2 regions of the Shewanella sp. GD04112 genome follow, and region 2 is predicted to be linked to the other one. Evidence: riboswitches for the same ligand, from Rfam matches in the RefSeq annotation. Region 2 holds a riboswitch; the other holds the start of a gene.
The links. A riboswitch is a leader RNA that binds a small molecule or an ion and turns the genes downstream of it on or off. The one in region 2 is predicted to bind lysine.
Positions count from the first base shown of each region.

Region 1: it holds a riboswitch for lysine, as region 2 does, so the genes downstream of both, lysC (lysine-sensitive aspartokinase 3) here and N7386_RS07465 (Na+/H+ antiporter NhaC family protein) in region 2, are expected to answer to the same signal.

Region 1 covers NZ_JAOEAL010000001.1:762,470-766,880, reverse strand. The annotation lists gene N7386_RS03365 (zinc transporter ZntB) at 1-27, shown strand, start outside; partial or broken gene N7386_RS03360 (succinylglutamate desuccinylase/aspartoacylase family protein) at 82-1,198, opposite strand; gene lysC (lysine-sensitive aspartokinase 3) at 1,200-2,555, opposite strand; lysine riboswitch at 2,699-2,873, opposite strand; gene N7386_RS03350 (DUF3293 domain-containing protein) at 3,113-3,547, opposite strand; gene arcA (two-component system response regulator ArcA) at 4,134-4,411, shown strand, end outside.
Region 2 covers NZ_JAOEAL010000001.1:1,650,113-1,654,523, forward strand. The annotation lists gene N7386_RS07455 (electron transfer flavoprotein subunit beta/FixA family protein) at 295-1,044, shown strand; gene N7386_RS07460 (FAD-binding protein) at 1,045-1,971, shown strand; lysine riboswitch at 2,067-2,263, shown strand; gene N7386_RS07465 (Na+/H+ antiporter NhaC family protein) at 2,343-3,911, shown strand; gene N7386_RS07470 (IS982 family transposase) at 4,107-4,411, shown strand, end outside.

The sequences.
Region 1 (4,411 bases), 890 kb from region 2:
CTCTTCTATCGCTTTAAGTGGTTGTAGACTGGAATAAAAAACGCCAATCACAGGATTGGCGTTTTGTTTTGTGGATTGCTTTTACTGCGGCAACTCAAACAGATTCGTCATGACTTTATAAAGCTCTGTGCCTTGATGCACTGACGCCGAGGCAAAATGGAGTATGGGCACACAATCCTGCGGCAAGCTTAGTGCCGTCAGCTCCTGCTCACTGCCATATAAGTCAAGGCGCAGCAGATTGACTAAGGTCTCACCCGCCGCCAGTGGCTCTCCCACGGGCGCCACATATTCCACCAATCCCGCCATGGGCGCATGGTACTTTTTGTAATCCTTAAGATAACAGCCAAAACGCGGCATCTTTGCGGGCGCGACTCGCTCGGCGATCACCCCTCGATGACTCAAATAGGCCAAAATGCCCTTGGCATCGACTAAAGCATCATCGAGGCAAATGCGTTCTTGGCTCGCCAGTTCCAAGGTAAGGGCCGAAACGGCAATCTCGAGATCCCTCCCCTGCGCTTTCGCCACTTCACTCAATTGCCACCAAGGGCAAAATGCCGCTTCATCCATAGCCCCGCCAAAACTATTGGGGATCACTAAGGTGTATGGAATCGAGAAATACTGCGCCGCCGCAAGGTCATATTCTGGACAATACAAGTGTTTACAGGATTTAGGCCCGGTATGCAGATCCAATACTATATCCGCCTCGTGGGCCATAGCCTGCAGGTTAACCGCTAATCTGTGGCCTGTGGTCACGCCCCACTCATTGCGTAAACGCTGCTGACACGCCTCGACTAAAGTGCTGCGGTAAGCTTGGATAAGCGCGCTATCGCTCAGCTCAGCATGCTCACGGTACCAAGCGGGTAAATCAATCGAGTGATTTAAGTACTCGCGGTTCCAGTTTGCCCCTGTGATAGGGTCAAAACGCCCCAGCGTAAACTCACCGCTCTTTTGATTTATCCCCAGCGGATTCGCTAAGGGCACTAAGGTGATTTCCCCCTAAGATGTCGCAGCGTTCGAGCTGCTTCATCAATTGGAAAATCACCGCATTGCCCTGCACCTCAGCGCCGTGGACATTGGCCTGAATATACACTTTAGGGCCAGCGACTTGGCCACTTGGCTTGAAGTGGTAAATCGGCAGGGTGAGCGCTTGCCCTGCGGCAAGCTCCCCAATGGTTAAAGACGATGCAATCGGTTGCATATTACACGCCTTCGAACAGGTTTTCGTGCAGTGCTTTAACCACTTGCGCCGCTTCTGATTCGGCTACCAATACGCACAAGTTATGCGGGCTGGCGCCTTGGCAGATCATACGCACATTGTGGGGCTCGAGCACTTCAAACACCCGGCGGCAAATGCCGGCAGTGGTGGCAATCCGGTTACCGATAATCGCCACCAGTGCTAAACCATCTTCAACACGCACGCGGCAATGCTGTGATAATTCCTGCAACAGCGCCTCGCTCAACAGCCCTTGGCCGCTTGAATCAGAGCCGGTTTTATCTAGGGTCAGAGAGACGTTAACTTCGGAAGTGGTGATCAAATCCACACTGATCTTATGCCTTGCCAGTGTGGCAAAGGTTTCAGCCAAGAAGCCCTGTGCATGCAGCATTTGCAGGCTGTGTAAATTGAGTAGCGTTTGGTCGCGGCGCAGTGCAACCGCGCGAAACACGGGCGCATCTTCAACCTGATGACGGATCCAAGTACCGCCCTTTTCAGGCTCCTTACTCGAGCCGACAAACACTTGAATTTGTTGGCGCACCGCAGGAAGAATCGTCGCAGGGTGCAGCACTTTGGCACCGAAAGTCGCCATTTCGGCGGCTTCGTTAAAACTGATTTCGGCAATAGGATGGGCGTTTGGCGCAAGGCGCGGATCGGTAGTGTAAATCCCGGCCACATCGGTCCAAATCTCAACCGCGGAGGCTTTTAAGGCTTCGGCTAACAGTGCCGCAGAATAGTCGCTACCGCCACGGCCAAGCGTGGTGGTTTGTCCCGCCTCATCGGAACCAATAAAGCCTTGAGTCACAATCACTTGTTTAGATAACAGCGGCAGTAAATGCTCACGTGAGAGAGAGGCAATTTGCTCAACCTGTGGTTCGGCGCGGCCAAAATGGCTGTCGGTGCGCAGCACTCTGCGCACATCGAAGGCACTCGAGTTAGCGCCTTTTTCCCGCAATACCGCCGCAAATAATGCTGATGAGCACTGCTCGCCAAGGGACAATAACTCATCCATGGTGGCCTTGCTGCGCTGGGATGCTAGCGCTTCGCTCAATACCGCCATACGGCTTAACAGCTTATCCAATGCCGCAGCTACATCGTTGGGACGACCCAGTTTATCTAAGATAGCGTATTGAATTTGCGCAATTTGCTTTAAGCGCTGTAAACGACCATCGTCGTTCATCGACTCTTGGGTGAGCTCAACCAAAAGGTTAGTCACGCCACTGGAGGCGCTAACCACTACTAAACGGCAATCGGGATTGCCCAGTACGATATCGGCGCAGCGATTCATTGCGCCGTAATCGGCGACTGAGGTACCACCAAATTTTGCGACAACAAGAGACATTATCGTACCTCCGCAGAAGCAGAAGACACGGCACAAACTAGGATAAGATCTTGATTAACTAACATGATTACGCTCCGAACCAACTTCGTTCGAAGAGCCTGGTGCTCAATGATACGCACCCCAATAGAAGGGAAACAGCAATCGTCACCAGAAGCTCTCCACCAATTACAGGTGACAATCGTTAGGATTCAGCCTAAGCGACCGACATAAACATGCAGCAACCACATCTATGCCTCGGCGTTAATCTCCCTCATCAATCATCGCTGGAGTTTGTGCTCCTCTGACTGACTACCTAGTTAACGCTCCTCTTCTGTTCCTTTCCGCCGGAAAGGGACGAAAAAAGTAGCAATAAACCCCTAATGAAGTCAATGCTAATTTCACATCGCATAAACAAATTCAATAAACGCTTTTAAAAACAATGAGCAATTTAGCGGTAAAGCCAAAGCAAAAAATGGCGGCGAGGTATCGAACAGACATTCAAAGGATTAAAAAAGAAGCGACCTAGCCTTGCCCTTTACAGGCAAAGCCGGATAAGAAAATAGTTAAAAACGCGCGGGTTAGGTCGCTAGATCGGGCAGTTCGTAAACCAAACGCACGTGATCATTAAACAGGCCTAAACACACTTCATCATGCCCGGTGATGGTGCAAGGCACTAAACTCACCTCACCCTTTTCCACCATATAGATGGCATATTGATTAAACTTTTTCCCTAGCTGCAGCGCCATGCTTCTATCGACAAACACCGCCCAGCTCTTCTCCATATGGGATAAATCTGGCGATGCGCCCACCATTGCACGATAGGGGCTGCCGATTAATTCAATATCACGGAGAAGTTGGCGGTCAAGTAAACGGTTTTGGCTGGGACTGAGGAGGGTTGAAGCGGGATTATGGGCGGTAATTACAGCAAAGGAAAAATCACAGGATAATGCTTGAGTAAGCAAAAACAACGGCTTCTGGTAATGCTGCCACAAATCTTGAGTCATGTTGTCCATTGGTAGTCTAGTCGAAAAATGAACCCGGGTTAGTGTAGCAGAGCGCCTCAAAAATCCAAAGAGGCGTGAACTGGCTCACAAGAATCAAAAATACATTAGTTATACTAATCAATGACTAAAGTAAATATCATGGTAAATCAGGGCCTCAACCAGAAATTTGTTAACATTTCATTTGTTAACAAATGCCTAAAACGAGTACAATGACGCCATTGGCTAGTTAAGCAGATAACATTAAGTTTGCTTAATCTTGACAAGGGTTTGTTAGATTCCTCTGCGAAATCACCCTAATCTGGCCAGACATCTTTTAAAATGTGTTCTACATTTGAGTTATCATTTAAACATTTTAAAAAAAACAATAGTTAAGGAACTATTTATAACTATTGCTTATCGAAGTTGATACTGGTTACGTTTTATCGTATTACACTTTAAACGTGCACTTTATATACATCCTGATGTGTCGCCGTAAAGATCTTTCCTTTGAAGCACAGAGCAGTTAGAGGAAGTATCAACATTTTATGAATATAAGGATCCGATGTAAGCGGTCCTTATGGTTAGAATAAAATTGGTTAAAATTTAGGTAATTAATATGCAAAATCCGCACATTCTGATCGTTGAAGATGAAGCCGTTACCCGTAACACGCTGAGAAGTATTTTCGAGGCAGAAGGGTATGTGGTAACTGAGGCCAATGATGGCGCAGAAATGCATAAGGCTATGCAGGAAAACAAAATTAACCTAGTGGTTATGGACATTAACCTACCAGGTAAAAACGGTCTGTTGTTGGCACGTGAATTACGTGAAATCAACAACATCGGTCTGATCTTCCTGACAGGCCGTGACAACGAAGTCGACAAAATCCTTGGACT
Region 2 (4,411 bases):
CTCTATTTTTATTACAGGATAATGGTGAACAACAGCTAAATGATAGAAAGTAATATAGCTCGAATCAAATAAAATTATGCAATAAACAGAAATTAAATATTATTTAATTTTTGAACTTTTTAAATATGGCAGATAAGTGTTCAAAAATGTGGCCAATACCACAGTCTTAAAAAATGCAAACAGGCGTTTGAGTTTGGTTGACGTTAACGTTAACAGGACGTAAAGTGGCTCTATCCTGCATTGGTGATGACCAATGTTTTGTCCATGTACATGAAATTGTAGGAAGGAAACCCTATGAAAGTATTGGTGCCTGTTAAGCGCGTAGTTGATGCCAATGTGAAGGTCAGGGTAAAAGCTGACAACACCAGCGTTGATACCGCAAACCTCAAAATGGCGTTGAACCCTTTTTGTGAAATTGCAGTAGAAGAAGCGGTTCGTTTAAAAGAAGCGGGCAGTGCTACTGAAGTAGTGGTCGTCAGTATCGGCAATAAAGCCGTTCAAGAACAATTGCGTACCGCGTTAGCACTAGGTGCTGACCGTGCGATTCACATTGATACTGAAGAAGAGTTAACCCCAGTATCGATTGCCAAATTACTCAAAGCCGTACAAGAAAAAGAACAAGCGCAATTAGTGCTGTTTGGTAAGCAATCTATCGATGGCGATAATAACCAAACTGGCCAAATGTTTGCGGCATTAACGGATATGCCACAAGCCACTTTTGCTTCTGAAATCAAAGTCGAAGGTCATTCAGTGCAAGTGGCTCGCGAGATAGATGGCGGGATGCAAACCTTAAGTCTGCCGCTGCCAGCTGTGGTGACTGCCGATTTACGTTTGAACGAACCTCGTTACGCTTCATTGCCTAACATCATGAAAGCTAAACGTAAGCCATTAGATGTGCTCACTGTTGCGGATTTAGGTGTGACGCTAAAAGCCCATCAAACTGTGGTGAAGGTGACGCCACCTGCCGAACGTAAGGCGGGCATCATGGTTGCGTCGGTAGCTGAGCTGGTTGAAAAGTTAAAGAATGAAGCGAAGGTGATCTAAATGGCCATTTTAGTATTAGCAGAACACGATAATGCGGCACTGAAACTGGATACCGCAAAGGTTGTCACCGCTGCGTGTGCCATTGGTGATGATGTGCATGTATTGGTGGTAGGTCACCAATGTGGCGCCGTGGCACAAGCCGCGCAAGCCTTACAAGGTGTCGCTCAAGTATTAGTCGCCGATAACAGTGCCTATGAAGCGCATTTAGCCGAAAACGTAGCTAAATTGTTGGTGGACTTAGCACCAAACTACAGCCATATCTTGGCTGCAGCATCGAGCGCTGGCAAAGATACGCTACCACGTGTGGCGGCCTTGTTAGACGTTGCGCAAATTTCTGAAGTGATTGGCGTGGTGAGCAGTGATACTTTTGTTCGCCCGATTTACGCGGGTAACGCTTTAGCGACAGTACAAAGCCATGACGCGATTAAAGTGATGACAGTCCGTGCCAGTGCCTTCGATGCAGCGGCGCAGGGCAACAGTGCCGCCGTGACCACCTTAGATAAAGTATTTGAAGCCAAAACCCAGTTTGTATCTCAATCATTGACCGTTTCAGCACGTCCAGAGTTAGGTAATGCGGGCATTATTGTTTCTGGTGGCCGTGGTATGGGCAGCGGTGAAAACTTCGGTATGTTAGAGCAATTGGCGGACAAACTCGGTGCCGCGGTTGGGGCTTCTCGCGCCGCGGTTGACGCAGGTTTTGTGCCTAACGATCTGCAAGTGGGTCAAACCGGTAAGATTGTGGCGCCAAATCTCTACATCGCCGTGGGGATTTCGGGTGCGATTCAGCATTTAGCAGGGATGAAAGACGCTAAGGTGATTGTGGCAATCAACAAAGATCCTGAAGCGCCAATCTTCCAAGTGGCCGATTATGGTCTCGAAGCCGACCTGTTCGACGCCGTTCCAGAGTTGATTTCAACTCTAGGTTGATTTTATCCGTGATCTAAGTCAAAGTAAGCGGCTTTGCGGTGGCAACTGCTTAGCCGCTTATGTTTTTATGTGCCTCACGCCCGTGCATGGGCGTTCTTAGAAGTAGAGGCGCACCAAATATCAGTAGTGATCAGTAGGGTGATTCCGTTGATCGTTCACGAAAGGATTTGGTGCCGAAGTGGTTTGATTTATCAAGATCAACTGCTGGGGTTGTGCCGAATAGGTACAGCACTGCCATAGTATTTTCTGATACGGATATTAGGAATAGTTACTATGGAGCGCTACTGATAGGACAGGTGATCTTGGGTATCTATTGCCTTTTCCCACCAGTTCAGTCGCCCTCCATTCGTATTTTGACGAAGAAATAATCAATGACTGTAGTAAGTTACGCCGATTCGGCACTTTCTCTGCTGCCGCCTGTGGTCGCAATTGTGTTGGCGATTTTCACTCGCCGTGTTCTCCTTTCCCTCGGTTTAGGTATTGTGATTGGGGTGTTATTACTCAATCAATTTTCACCTGTGGCCAGCGGTGAGTTTTTATTAAACAGTGTAAAAGGACTTTTTTGGTCAGAAGATGGCGTAAATTCTTGGAATTTATACATTCTCGGCTTTTTAATTGTATTAGGGATGATCACGGCATTAATTACCGTCAGTGGTAGTGCTAGGGCATTTGCCGATTGGGCGCGCCTGCATATTCGCAATAAACGCGATGCCAAATTGCTGACCATGTTTTTAGGCTGTGTTGTCTTTATTGACGATTATTTCAATAGCTTAGTCGTGGGTTCTGTCGCAAGGCCCGTCACTGACCGTTATTATATTTCCCGCGCTAAGTTAGCCTATTTATTAGATTCAACGGCGGCACCGGTTTGTGTTATTTCGCCGGTATCTAGTTGGGGTGCTTATATTATTGCGCTGATCGGCGGCATATTAACCGCTCACGGTTTTGCCGACTCTGGTCATTTGAGTGTGTTTATTCAAATGATCCCTATGAATTTCTACGCTATTTTCTCTTTATTATTATTACTTTGCGTTGCATTTATGGGCTTAGATATTGGCCCTATGCGTGAGCATGAATTAAATGCACAGCGCGGTAATTTATATGATGAGAATAAAGGATTACCGCCCGGAGCGAATGCCGATTTACCCGAAGCCGAAACGGGTAAGATCCTTGGTTTATTCTTACCTATTACCGTGCTGGTATTTGCGACCCTGTATTTTATGATCGACAGTGGTGCCCAGGTATTAGCGAAAGAAGGTATTGAATTTAATATTATTTCAGCTTTTGAAAAAACCGATGTTAGCTCGTCACTGTTCTTTGGTGCCCTGATTGGTTTAGCGGTTGCGCTGGTGCTTAACCTAGTGCAAGGCGTTGAAAAGTCGATGGTCGTCAAAGGCGTAGTGCAGGGCGCTCGCTCTATGCTGCCTGCGATTTACATCCTGTTATTTGCTTGGACCATTGCCGGCGTGATTGGCCAGCTTGAAACCGGTAAGTTTATGGCAAGCCTCGCCACAGGCAACATTCCCTTTGCCTTCTTACCTGCGTTGATGTTTGTGTTAGCGGGTCTAACGGCGTTTTCTACCGGCACCAGTTGGGGCACGTTCGGTATTATGCTACCGATTGCCGCCGATATGGCGATGGGCAGCCATACAGCCATGATGTTACCTATGCTGGCATCGGTTTTGGCGGGCGCGGTATTTGGTGATCACTGCTCACCGATTTCAGATACCACGATTTTGTCGTCAACTGGCGCGAGCTGTCACCATATCGACCACGTTGTGACTCAGTTGCCTTACGCTGTGATTGTGGCGCTGATCAGCATGGTAGGTTATGTGGTGCTTGGTTTTACAGAATCTGTGAATGCGGGACTGCTGACCTGTGGCGTGCTGTTTGTCTTAAGCATTGTGTGGTTACGACTCAAATCCCAAAGCAACGCGAAATAAGCTTGACGTAAGCGAGCGCTTTTTTCGCGAGTCTTCATTGTTAATTTCCCAAGCTCTCAAAACAAATCAGCCAGCATTATGCTGGCTGATTTTTTATCTATCACACCTGAACTCGGGATAAAAAAATTTGAACTAATAGCCCTCCAAGTGATCGGATCTTTCGACCAAGAGAAACCTCATCACACCGGAGGGCCTATGCATAAATTAGTGGAAGTGTTTTGTGATGTCGATGATTTTTGCGCTGTTTTCATTCCTGAATGGGAAAAAACGCTGTTAACCGATGGCACACGCAAGCGTCAACGCGCTGGCCGTATGACGATGAGCGAAGTGATGACCATCATCATACTTTTTCAGATGTCCCACCACCGTGATTTCAAGAACTTCTACATCGGCTATCTGGCTCATTTCTACAAATCTGCTTTTCCTAATTTACTCAGCTATACCCGCTTTCTTGAGGTGATGCCCACGGCTTTAGTGCCGCTTTGCAGCTACTTTGCCAG